Regions from separate parts of the Listeria grayi genome, predicted to be linked through region 2. Evidence: a T-box and tRNA genes for the amino acid it is inferred to sense, from the RefSeq annotation. Region 2 holds a T-box; the other holds one or more tRNA genes.
What was found. A T-box is a leader RNA that pairs with one kind of tRNA and senses whether it is charged. The one in region 2 lies ahead of leuS (leucine--tRNA ligase), so its partner is inferred to be a tRNA-Leu.
Positions count from the first base shown of each region.

Region 1: it encodes a tRNA-Leu, which carries the amino acid that the T-box ahead of leuS (leucine--tRNA ligase) is inferred to sense. The anticodon was not compared.

Region 1 covers NZ_LR134483.1:791,190-797,684, forward strand. The annotation lists gene EL241_RS13780 (HNH endonuclease signature motif containing protein) at 1-265, shown strand, start outside; gene EL241_RS03730 (SMI1/KNR4 family protein) at 286-771, shown strand; gene EL241_RS03735 (DNA/RNA non-specific endonuclease) at 1,084-1,455, shown strand; gene EL241_RS03740 (hypothetical protein) at 1,468-1,917, shown strand; tRNA gene EL241_RS03745 (tRNA-Leu) at 2,440-2,523, opposite strand; gene EL241_RS03750 (fluoride efflux transporter FluC) at 2,676-3,068, shown strand; gene crcB (fluoride efflux transporter CrcB) at 3,058-3,414, shown strand; gene tsaE (tRNA (adenosine(37)-N6)-threonylcarbamoyltransferase complex ATPase subunit type 1 TsaE) at 3,497-3,955, shown strand; gene tsaB (tRNA (adenosine(37)-N6)-threonylcarbamoyltransferase complex dimerization subunit type 1 TsaB) at 3,952-4,623, shown strand; gene rimI (ribosomal protein S18-alanine N-acetyltransferase) at 4,596-5,075, shown strand; gene tsaD (tRNA (adenosine(37)-N6)-threonylcarbamoyltransferase complex transferase subunit TsaD) at 5,075-6,091, shown strand; gene EL241_RS03780 (TetR/AcrR family transcriptional regulator) at 6,130-6,495, opposite strand, start outside.
Region 2 covers NZ_LR134483.1:1,222,164-1,228,658, forward strand. The annotation lists gene EL241_RS05920 (HlyD family secretion protein) at 1-141, opposite strand, end outside; gene EL241_RS05925 (MarR family winged helix-turn-helix transcriptional regulator) at 166-630, opposite strand; gene EL241_RS05930 (tRNA 5-(aminomethyl)-2-thiouridylate-methyltransferase MnmM) at 854-1,417, opposite strand; gene EL241_RS05935 (tRNA modification radical SAM protein MnmL/YtqA) at 1,419-2,378, opposite strand; gene EL241_RS05940 (hypothetical protein) at 2,843-3,370, shown strand; T-box leader at 3,839-4,034, shown strand; gene leuS (leucine--tRNA ligase) at 4,097-6,495, shown strand, end outside.

The DNA of each region.
Region 1 (6,495 bases), 430 kb from region 2:
AAAAATTGACAGCAAACGAATTGCTCAATTTAAAGATGCTGGAGTTGTATGTAAGACAGTATATTTACCAAAAGAACTGTGGGTTAAGTCCGACTATATACAATTTAAATGGCTGAATGAGCAAATTGGTGGCGTAGTGGAAAAAACTACATGGCATCATACAGAAACACCGGGGAAAATGGAGTTAGTAGAATTCGGCATACACAACGTGACTACCCATGATGGTGGAAGAAGTGCAGGCATGTGGGCGGACAGCAAACGTTAAAATAAAAGGAGCATAAAAGAATGGAATTTGATAATACTAGTGTAATTTTACCATTGCCTACAGATGAACTAATTAATGAAAATGAGGCGTTTTTAAGAGTGACATTTCCTGAAAAATATAGGGAATTAATAAAAGAATACAATGGTTGTTCTCCTAAAGATTATAGAGGGGTATTCCTAGCAGAAAATAATCATGAATATGTCATTGATAGGTTGTTATGCCAAGTACCTAACCCAAAGGAAATAGAGCTGGGAGTATATGATATAAACGTGGTTTTAGCGCAAATCGAAGAACGATTGACGGACGAGGAACATGCAGATGAACTAGGTAATGCTGTTGTTCCAATAGCAGTCCTTTTTGCAGGAAATTTCCTTTGTTTAGATTTTCGAAAAGGTGGAGATAATCCTACAGTCGTTGTATGGGATCATGAAAGATCGGATGATTGGAAACCTGTATTTTATCATGTAGCAAATAGCTTTGATGAATTTATGAAGATTGTGAAATAAGCCGGATTTCAATAAAGTTTATTGACCAAAAACAGACCAGTTTAGGCTGTTTTAAATATAGAAAGATAGTGTTTAGTAACGGTTAGGATATTTTTATATATCTAGCTAGCACCACCCATTTTCGGTGTTTACAGTCCTCAAAATCCTGTGCCCGTTAAGGTCATGGCGCTATCAAGTAACCCCAGTACTTTAAGTAGTATTGGGGGTTTTTGTTTTATAGTGGGAAAATGATTTAAATTCTCACTTGAGATTGTAGTATAATAAATAAATTGGAGTAGGCATGAAAGTAACGGCAACCAACATTTTTGACGTATTTTATCATCCGATTCAAACGGCGCTATCGTCCATGCGTATGCAGATGATTTACAACTTAAAATCCACGAAGGACGGAAGCCACATAACCCAAAAACACCCGATAAGCAAGAAGGAGACCATGCAGGGCATTTAGTAGCCGATAGGTTTGGTGGTTCGGGGGACTTGGATAACTTGGTATCACAAGCAAAGAAAGTGAATTTAAAACATTATAAAAATTTAGAAGATACATGGGCTAAAGCAATCAAAGAAGGAAAAAAAGTATCGGTGGATATAAAAATACATTATGAGGAAGGCTCTCTACGACCAAAATCTTTTGAGGTAGAATATGAAATAGACGGGAACGCTTATAAAAAAATTATACGCAACTAGGAGGAATTTAAAATGGCAAAAGTATTTGAAGATGTATTTATGGAGATTCAAGCAGATATGATTTCTTTAGGGCTTGACTATGTAGAATCACAAGCAGAAAAGGTATTTATTTACGTGTCTTATGAAGAAAGTGCATTGACATTTAATGTTTTTTATCAAATAAAGGGAAAAATAGTTACTATTAGTAAGGTAAATGAGGTGTTAGGAAATAAGAAAAATTTTAATAAGAAAGAAGTTTTTTCTATACTGAATGCGGGGATAAAAGAACTTGACCGCATAATTTCTGCATGCAAAGAATACGACCGTCCAATTCCGACCGAAATGCGATTGACTTATGATGTGAAAGCTAATTCCTTAAAATCAGATTACCAATATGAACCAGTTTATTCTAATACTGACGATAAACACTCATCTGACATTTTTATGGAATGGATAGACGCAGAGAGAAATAAAAATAAGTAAAAGAATATTTTGTAGCCTTGCCTTAATTGGCAGGGCTTTTTTTGTGCCTAAATACCTATTGATAACAAGAACGTTCGTTCGTTAAATAAAGGTAATAAGACGATAGGAGAGGGATAACATGGAAGAAATTTTCAATTTATCCAGCCAAAACATCTACACAGATAGAGGAATACTGAAATACAAGATACACATTGAGGGGAGTTTGAGTACTTATACGCTTTAGTAAAGAAGCTTGCAATAGGTGAGCCAACTATGTAGGAGAACTTGCAGAAGCATAGGAGTTTAGTTTCTGTTTAACCCTTTGTTTATAATATATAACAATATCTTCCAAGTCTCTTTGAATTGATTCTGATAAAATTCTCGATAAGGAAGTTATCATTATATCTCACATTTTTATTAAAAATACTTTTTATTCCTACTAACAGTAACCCACTAGGCTAGTTACCAATTATGCCTACCTACTTACAAGGAGAAGAAAAAAAGAAAAACCCCTAGAACCTCTAAGAGTTTTCATACTTTATATACGGCCGAGAGGACTTGAACCTCCACGGGTTTTACCCCACTAGGCCCTCAACCTAGCGCGTCTGCCGATTCCGCCACGACCGCGTTGTTTTAGTGCGTGAAACTCACGCGTAACGTTATTATAACTAGCTTCGATAAGAATTGTCAAGCTGGATTTCTACTAAAATAATCCGCAATAATGATATCTCTCGTGCTATAATAAACGAATAAATAATAACGAAAAGTGGTTGGCATAGATGTATTATTATGGATATATTCTTTTTTTTGGTGCTTTAGGTGGCATGGCGCGGTATGGGGTGAGTGTTATCGTTCCTGACGGGCTATTTCCGTGGCATACGCTGATCGTTAATCTGGTTGGCAGCTTTTTATTGGGGTTTGCGGTTTCTTATCTGCAATCGCGAAAAATATTTTCGCAGGCGTTTATTTCCGGGATCGGAACAGGATTTATCGGAACGTTTACGACGTTTTCTACATTTAGCATGGAAACGATCCAGCTGCTTGAGGCAGGTCATGTGGGGTTAGCAATGACTTATGGGATCATCAGCGCTGTTGCGGGACTAGTGCTGGCGTTTTATGGTTTTTCAATAAGTGCACGGTTGCAGAGAAGGAGGACGCTCCATGTGGATTAACTTTTTAGTGGTGGCAGCAGGAAGCAGTATCGGGGCGGTCGGGCGCTATGTCTTATCGTTGCTTGTTAAGGCGAACTGGCGGTTTGCTTTTCCCTTGGGAACGTTTTTGATCAATATGATCGGTGCGACGTTGCTAGGCTATTTGACGGCGATAGCAGTCCCAGCACATTGGCGGTTGTTTATCGGAACGGGGATCATCGCGGGTTTTACGACATTTTCAACGTTTCAAGTCGATCTAGTGGAACTGTTCCGCAATCGGAAAATAGGGAATATGGTGAGTTATGCACTTCTTACTTATGGCGGCGGACTAGCAGCGGTCTTGTTTGGATTGTGGCTGGGAAAGTAAGCTGATGATGAAGTAGCGGCGATATTGTTTTTGATTATTATATGATATGATAATGACAGAATAAATTGAGATAGGTGACGAAATGGAGTATTGTGTACAGACGAAAAACGCGCTGGAAACGATCCAGTTTGCGGAAAAAATAGCTGGACATTTAAAGCGGCAGGATCTGATCTTGCTGGAAGGTGATCTTGGCGCGGGGAAGACGACATTTACAAAAGGTCTTGCAGAAGGTCTTGGTATCAGCCAAATGGTCAAAAGTCCGACGTTTACGATATTACGGGAATACCGATCGGGGAAACTGCCCCTATATCATTTGGACGTTTATCGGCTGGAAGAAGCTGGCAGCGATGACCTGGGGATCGAGGAATATATCGAGGGCGACGGTGTTGCTGTCGTGGAATGGGCGCACTTTATTCGTGACATTCTACCTCCTGATTATTTGGAAATAACGATCACGCGGGTGAGCGATGAGGTGCGCGATATTGTTCTGAATCCGGTGGGGAACCGCTATGAGGCGTTATGTGCGGAGGTGATGAAATGATTTTAGGAATCGATACAGCAACGGATACGATGAGTGTCGCGGTTGGGAATGCGTCGGGAATATTAGGCGAGCTCACGACCAATTTAAAGAAAAATCACAGTGTTCGGCTGATGCCGGCGATTGAACAGTTATTGGAAGAATGTGGCATTGCGGTTGCTGACTTGGAGAAAATTGCTGTTTCGAGTGGTCCGGGATCGTATACAGGGCTTCGGATCGGAGTGACAGTTGCGAAGACACTTGCTTGGGACCGGCAGATCCCTATCGTGGGCATTTCGTCATTAGCTGCGATTGCAGGTAATTTTTCCTTCGCCACGGAGCCAGTAGTGCCATTGATCGATGCACGGCGCGGAAATGTATATGGAGCGGTTTATCAGCAAGGGAAGAGTGTATTTTCCGATCAGCATATCGCTTTGGAGGAACTGCTTGCTCACATCTCGGACCGGGCGATCATCGCTGGGGACATTTCTCCTGTTTTAAAGGAACGTATCAGCGAGCGGCTGGGTGATCGGGCGATTTTTGCATCGGTCGATTTGAACTTTGCACGAGCTAGTACATTAGTAAAACTCGCTTTGAATGAAGCTGGCGAGAATGCCACGCAGTTTGTGCCAACCTATTTGAAGCTTGCGGAGGCGGAAAGCAAGTGGCTGGAAGCGAGGGAAAACAAGTGAACGAGTCGGGAAAAGTAGTTCTGCGTAATGCGGAACTGGAAGATTTACCCGGTATTTTACGTGTTGAAAAAGCGGCATTTACTTCGCCATGGACGGAAACGGCTTTTCGCAATGAACTGGTATTGAATGAATTTGCGGCTTATATCGTCATCGAATTAGACGCGGTCATTATCGGCTATGCGGGGATCTGGCTGATCTTAGATGAAGGGCACATCACCAATATTGCGATTCATCCCGAACAGCAAGGCAATCATTATGGCGAGCTGTTGCTGCGGGAATTGATGCAGCAGGCGGAAAAGGCTGGTGTCACACACATGACGTTAGAAGTTCGCGTGAGTAATCAGAAAGCACAAAATTTATATAAAAAGTTGCATTTCGAACCCGGAGCGATCCGTAAGAATTATTATCCGGACAATCACGAAAATGCACTAGTAATGTGGGTGGATCTATAATGACAAAAGACAAGTATATTTTAGGAATCGAGTCAAGCTGTGATGAAACAGCTGCAGCAGTGGTGAAAAATGGTACGGAGATCCTTTCAAATATTGTCGCCTCGCAGATCGAGAGCCATAAACGTTTTGGCGGCGTGGTTCCTGAAATCGCATCGCGGCATCATGTCGAGCAGATCACGATTGTGATCGAAGCCGCATTGACAGAAGCAGGTGTGACGATCGATGAAGTTACAGCAATCGCTGTGACGGAGGGGCCGGGATTAGTCGGTGCATTACTTATCGGGGTAAATGCTGCGAAGGCGTTAGCATTTGCTCATCAAAAACCACTCATCGGTGTTCACCATATCGCCGGCCATATCTATGCCAATCGTTTGGTGGCGGCTTTGAAATTTCCGTTGCTTGCCTTGGTAGTGAGTGGTGGCCATACGGAACTTGTTTTGATGAAAGAAGATTATTCCTTTGACGTGATTGGTGAAACACGTGATGATGCAGCCGGCGAAGCCTATGATAAAGTAGCTCGGACACTTGGCTTGGCTTATCCCGGCGGTGTGCAGATCGATCGTTTAGCAAAGGAAGGCGAAGCTGTTTTTCCTTTCCCCAGAGCGATGATTCGGGAAGATAATTATGATTTCAGTTTTAGCGGTTTAAAATCAGCGTTCATCAATCAAGTGCATAATATGCGCCAACGTGGTGAGACACTTAACAACGCAGATTTTGCGGCAAGTTTCCAAGCAAGTGTGGTAGAAGTATTAGTAACGAAAACCATGCGGGCGGTACAACATTATGGTGTCAAACAATTGCTGCTGGCTGGCGGTGTAGCTGCGAATGAGGGACTCCGAGCAGGTTTAGAAGCTGCTTTTGAAGCACTTCCGGAAGTAGAGCTGGTGATTCCGCCGTTATCGCTGTGCGGCGATAATGCAGCAATGATCGCAGCGGCAGGAACTATCGCTTACGAACAAGGCAAACGGAGTGGTTTGGCACTGAATGCCGATCCAAGTTTGGAATTAGGAAAATAAGAAACAGCTGGGTAGCAGGCCAGCTGTTTTTTTGTTAACTATTTTGCGCTTGCATCTTCTGTAAAGAGAATATTCTTCAATTGAATGACACTACTCATCAAAGTTTTTTCCTGTTTTAAATAAAATAAGATTGCTTGCAGCAGCGGCTTGTTGTCTACCGGTTTATCTATCAATTCACTTTTTAACGTATTTAAGAGACTTGTAAGGGTTGCTGACATTTCATCTTGTAACTGCAATTCGGCAATCGCTGCTTCCATGCTAGTCAATAATCGAGTAATCATAGCTTGTTCATCCATAGTCTTTGTTCCGCGAATATAGGAAGTATAATTTTCCGAGCTGATAATAGACTGTGAGGTGTTCTGATAACTATCTTCCACCAGGACGTCCATTTTGCTGATGATGAT
Region 2 (6,495 bases):
GACTTTGGCATCGATCATAGCGTTATCTGTTTTTACAAAATTGGTGGATTGGTAATAGTAGAAGTAGCCAAGTGCTCCGCCTCCAACTAACACCACGATGATGATGATATTTAAAATAATTCCTTTTACTAAACGACTCATTATTTCTACTCCTTTATTCGTTGATTATTTTTCCTCAGTTTGCGCACAGTGCTTTTCGATAAGCGACTGCTCAATTAATTTTACGGAATGGATCAAGTTTTCCAATTGGGTCTCATCAAGAGGCGAGACCAATTGTTCCGTCAATTCATCCATTTGTTTGGTTACTTCTTGAAACAATTCTTCGTACTTGCTAGTTGTACGGATCAACTGCGCTCTGCGGTCATGCGGGTTATCTTTCCGAATGATCAGATCGCTTTTTTCCAAACGATCTAAAATCCCGGTGATCGTCGAACGCAATACATTTGTCTTTTCAGATAAAACAGCAGGCGAAATTCCATCAGGATAGGTTGTTTGATTCGCTTTGATTTCTTTGAGGATAATAAATTGCGGCAATGTCAAATTTTTCTCTGCTAACACTTTTGCAAATTCGATTTTTGCCAAGCGACTAACATTTCGGATGATTGGAATTAATTCCCCAGGGCTATTCATGGCGTGCTCCTTTCTTTAATTTTATAAATAGTTTCTGTAGTAATTATTTCTAGGGTAACTATTATTTTAACTTTTTCTATGTAAAAGTCAACATAATTGTTTGGATTTTTTAAGTTTAATTTTAGTAAGCGTTATCAAAGAAGGGAGAGCCGTTAGCGATATTTTTGAAAAAAAAACTGACCTTCTAAACAGAAGATCAGTTTTCAGAAAAAGGAAGAGGTGGTTATTTTCTTTTTTCAATCACTAAAACATAGGGCGGGTTATTTTTCTGATTTACATAGCGATACTGCAACACATGAAATTCCTGCTGAGGTAGCTCGGTAGTGAACGCTTCAAGTTGTTCTTTTTCGATTTTTCCTTCAGGATGACCGTGATACACCACGATGATCAAAATGCCGTTCGGTTCGAGCAACGCTAGAATCTGTTCCACACTCTTAATTGTAGAGCTAGCTCGCGTCGTGATTTGTTTATCGCCGCCTGGTAGATAACCGAGGTTGAAGATAGCAGCTTGGATGGGTGTTTTGACGTGCTCGGATATCTGGTCGTGCGAATCCTGGATCAAGGTAACGGGAGCCAGCAGATTTTGCTCAGTCAATTTCTGTCTGGTCGCTTCGATCGCCTGCGATTGGATATCGAATGCAAAAACTTGACCATTTTCCCCAACTAATTCGGCTAACAGAACGGTATCATTGCCATTTCCACACGTGCCATCAATGACCTGACCACCCGGACGAATTGCTTTTTTTAAAAGATCATGTGCAAAAGGGAGAATGGGTAATAATGTCATCTCAGCTTTCCACCTTTTGCTTATATTTAGCGCCTTGATAGCTGCCGCGCTGCACGAGTTCCGCATCGATCGCATTCAATACTTCAAATTTACTCAAACTCCAGATTGGTCCGATTAAATCTTCGACCGCACCGTCTCCAGTGATTCGATGAATGACCATTTCGGGAGGGAGGATCTCCAACTGATCTGCAACCAAGCTGACATAGGCTTCTTTTGAAAGAAAAGTCAGATCACCATTTTGATAATCTTTTACCATCGGTGTTCCTTTTAATAGATGAAGTAAATGGATCTTGATACCATCTACGCCACTGTCCACGACCTTACGTGCTGTTTCCATCATCATTTCCGGCGTTTCTTTTGGTAGGCCATTGATGATATGCGTGCAAACACGGATCCCGCGGGCTTTTAGTTTTTGCACACCTTCTAAATAACACGCATAATCGTGAGCCCGATTGATCAAGATCCCGGTTTCATCATGAGCGGACTGAAGGCCGAGTTCGATCCAAAGATAAGTACGCTCATTTAATTCTGCCAAATAGTCTACCACATCATCAGGCAGACAATCGGGGCGAGTGGCGATGGACAAACCGACAACGCCGGGCTCATTCATGACTTGTTCATATTTTTCTCGCAGTTCGCTCACTGGCGCATGCGTATTAGTAAACGCTTGAAAGTAAGCGATATAACTCGCCTTTTTCCATTTTTGATGCATTTGATCGCGTACCACTGCGAATTGTGTCTTTAAATCAAGCGCGCGATCGCCCGCAAAATCGCCTGAACCGGCAACGCTGCAGAAAGTACAACCGCCTTTCGCAACTGTACCGTCACGATTCGGACAATCAAAACCGCCGTCTAATGAAACTTTAAAGATCTTTTCACCGAAATGTTCGCGCAGACAATAATTCCAAGTATGGTAGCGTTTATTGTCTTTGCTGTATGGGAAGGGATTGGTAGTCATCAATTTTTTCGTCTCCTTTTGCAAACTGTTTTTATTTTAACATAAAGTGCGTAATTATTCTTGTGAAATCGCTATTGGCAGATGTCGATAGAATAGACAAAGAAAAGGAACATTTCTAGGAAGCATTGTTTAGAAAAGCAAGTTGATTTCACTTTTCCCAAAAACAAAAGAGGTGATATTCTTCTTGAATCTGCGTTGATTCTTGAGATAAATATAGATTGCCAATAACCGAATGTATTCGTTCCGAGAGTGAATTGTAAGATCTACAGTATTGCAAGCATCTAGGAACAATGACCTACAAGTTATATAACTCCGTATACAGAAATTATAATTTTACAACTGTTTTTTTATTGTTTAGGACAAAATATAGACCTTTCACGATAAGAATGTTGAAATCCTATTTCTATTATTTTAAAATTTTGTTAGTTGCGCAACTTAGATTATACAAAAATGGAGCTGACTATCAAATGAAAAAAGAGAATAAAAAAAGGTGGATTAAGTCCGTATGCGCATCCCTTGCTTTAGCAATGGGTATGTCTGTTGTTACACCTTCTATTGGGGTATATGCGGTTGAAAAAGAACAAATGCAAACTTCTGAAAAAGAGGAAGTAGGGTATCAGCCTAGTTATGACGAATTAAAAGAGCTTGGCCTGACTGATGAAGAGATCAATGAACTTAAAAATATTAAAGATACTGGAATTACCCTCGAAAATGGTGTTGCTTATAAAGATGGAAAAGTTTTAAAAGACGGCAATTCTATGCAGAGAGGAAGGATGTCATGGGCAGTAAAGGCTTTAAGAGCAGTATGGAAAAAAATTCCTAAAAAAGTTAAAAAGACGCTTGGAGGAGTTGCTGGATTTGAAACCTTATTAGGATATATCGATCATTTTACTGGTAGTGTAGAGAGCAATATGCAAAAAGGACTTAGAAAAATGGGATTTGGAAAAACTACAGCATGGTGGATCACAAAAATATTAACGGCTATAGCATTTTGAGTAGGAGGTTAGAATGAAATTCAATAAAACTACTTGGATAGTTATTATTTTATTTATAATTTCATTTATTGTTCTACCATTACTTTTCCAGGATAGCTTGATAGTATTAATTGTTAATACTATTTTCTTTATCTTAATAATCATTGGGATTATTTATGATTTATTCGAGGAGAGAAGGACGAAAAAAAATAAATGAAGTTAAAACTTAAACCCCGCTTCTGCAGAGTGTTTATTTTTTAAAAGAGCTTGGGGGCATAAATCAGTTCCTTGCTTGGAATAAAGAATAACGGCAAAAAAGAATCGCTTAAAACAGCAAATGGATTTTAAGCGATTCTTTCGTTATTTCGGCTTATTTCTCAGTCTCATTAACTTTCCTTCATGCCCCTAGTAATAGTCTTCTTTAGATTTATATAGATTTTTACACAAACTTGCTAATTTCCGTGAAATCAGCTACAATTGGGGTAATATAAATTGGCGTTGAAGAGGAGTAGTAATCTTATAAGTGGATGAGAAGAGAGTCAGCGGGTGGTGCAAGCTGAACATCGACTAAGATGAACTTGCCTTGGAGCTGGGCATTGCCCCGTTTTCCGCGTTAAGGAAAAATAAGTTGAGTGGTAAAACACTAATGTGGGTGGTACCGCGGGAGATGTCTCTCGTCCCATGGCCGAAGGAAGGCTATGAGATGGAGGGCTTTTTTTATGCAGAAAATGAAAGAGAGGACTAGAAATGACATTCAATCATCAAAAAGTAGAACCGAAATGGCAGCACTATTGGGAAGCAAATCATACTTTCCGCACAACTGAAAAAAATGGGAACAAGAAGTTCTATGCACTGGACATGTTTCCTTATCCATCAGGAGCAGGACTTCATGTTGGACATCCAGAGGGGTATACAGCAACTGATATCCTATCCAGAATGAAGCGGATGCAAGGTTTTGACGTTCTTCATCCGATCGGCTGGGATGCATTTGGGCTTCCTGCTGAACAATATGCGATCGATACTGGGAATGATCCAGCAATCTTTACTGAAAAAAACATTGCTACTTTTAAACGCCAGATCAAATCACTGGGTTTCTCCTATGATTGGGAACGTGAGATCAATACTACCGATCCGGAATACTATAAATGGACGCAATGGATTTTTGAAAAACTGTATGAAAAAGGCCTTGCCTATGAAGCGGAAGTGGCAGTAAACTGGTGTCCGGCTCTGGGAACCGTACTTGCGAATGAAGAAGTTATCGACGGCAAAAGCGAACGCGGCGGCTTCCCAGTCTATCGTAAGCCAATGCGCCAATGGATGCTTAAAATCACCGCGTATGCAGATCGTCTATTGGATGATCTGGAATTAGTCGACTGGCCGGAAAACATCAAAGACATGCAGCGCAATTGGATCGGTAAATCAGAAGGTGCCGAATTAGAATTCCACATTCAAGATACTGACGAAAGTTTCACGGTCTTTACTACTCGTCCAGATACTTTGTTTGGAGCAACTTACACAGTGCTTTCACCAGAGCATCCGCTGATCGCGAAAATCACTACTCCTGAACAGCAAGCAGCTGTTTCGGCCTATCAAAAAGAAGTAGAGCTGAAAAGCGAACTAGAGCGCACCGATCTTTCTAAAGAAAAAACAGGTGCTTTCACAGGCGCATATGCCGTCAATCCTGCTAATGGCGAACCGATTCCAGTCTGGATCGCGGACTATGTACTTATGAATTACGGAACTGGTGCAATCATGGCTGTTCCTGCTCATGACGAACGTGACCATAAATTTGCGAAACAATTTGCTTTGGATATTCGTCCTGTTTTGGCGGGAGGAAATGTCGAAGAAGCTGCTTTTACCGGTGACGGTGAAATTATCAATTCCGAGTTTCTAAATGGTCTTGATAAAGCTTCTGGTATCGCGAAAATGATCGACTGGTTGGAAGAAAATCATCATGGCACCCGCAAAACGACCTATCGTTTGCGCGACTGGCTGTTCAGCCGTCAACGCTACTGGGGTGAGCCGATTCCAGTTATCCACTGGGAAGACGGTGAAACAACGCTTGTTCCGGAAGAAGAGCTACCGCTATTGCTTCCAAAAACAACCGAGATCAAACCGTCCGGAACTGGAGAATCACCACTTGCGAATTTGTCAGACTGGGTAAATGTGGTGGATGAGAATGGTAGAAAGGGACGTCGTGAAACGAATACGATGCCGCAATGGGCTGGTTCGAGCTGGTATTTCCTTCGCTATATCGACCCTACTAATCAAGAAGCCATAGCCGATAAATCGAAATTGGAACATTGGTTGCCAGTAGATGTCTATATCGGCGGGGCAGAACACGCGGTGCTACATTTGCTTTACGCGCGCTTCTGGCATAAATTCCTTTACGATATTGGTGTCGTACCAACGAAAGAACCATTCCAAAAACTATTCAACCAAGGAATGATCCTCGGTGAAAATAATGAAAAAATGTCTAAATCGCGTGGTAATGTAGTCAATCCTGATGATGTTGTTGCAAAATACGGTGCAGATACACTTCGTCTGTATGAAATGTTCATGGGACCACTAGAAGCATCAATCGGTTGGAACGACAACGGTCTAGAAGGAGCACGCAAATTCTTGGATCGTGTATGGCGTTTATTTGTTACTGACGCGGGCGAGATCAGTGACAAGATCACAGCGGAACCAAATCACGATTTAGAAAAGAGTTATCATCAAACCGTCAAAGTAGTGACCGAACATTTTGAAAACCTTCGTTTCAATACAGGGATCTCACAATTGATGATTTTCATCAATGATGCTTATAAGCAAGCACATTTGCCAAAAGACTATGTAGAAGGATTCGTTCGTCTGCTAGCACCGATCGCACCACATGTTTCCGAGGAACTTTGGCAACTGCTTGGCCATACGGAAAGTTTGGCGTATGCCGAATGGCCGACTTTTGATGAAAGCAAACTGGTAGAAACCGAAGTGGAGATCGTCTTGCAAGTAAATGGCAAAGTCAAAGATAAAGTCCACGTAGCAAAAGACAGCAGTAAAGAAGAATTGGAGAGAATCGCGAAAGCAAATGATAAAATGCAGGCGGCTATTAGCGGAAAGACCATTCGTAAAGTAATCGTCGTTCCAAGCAAACTTGTTAATAT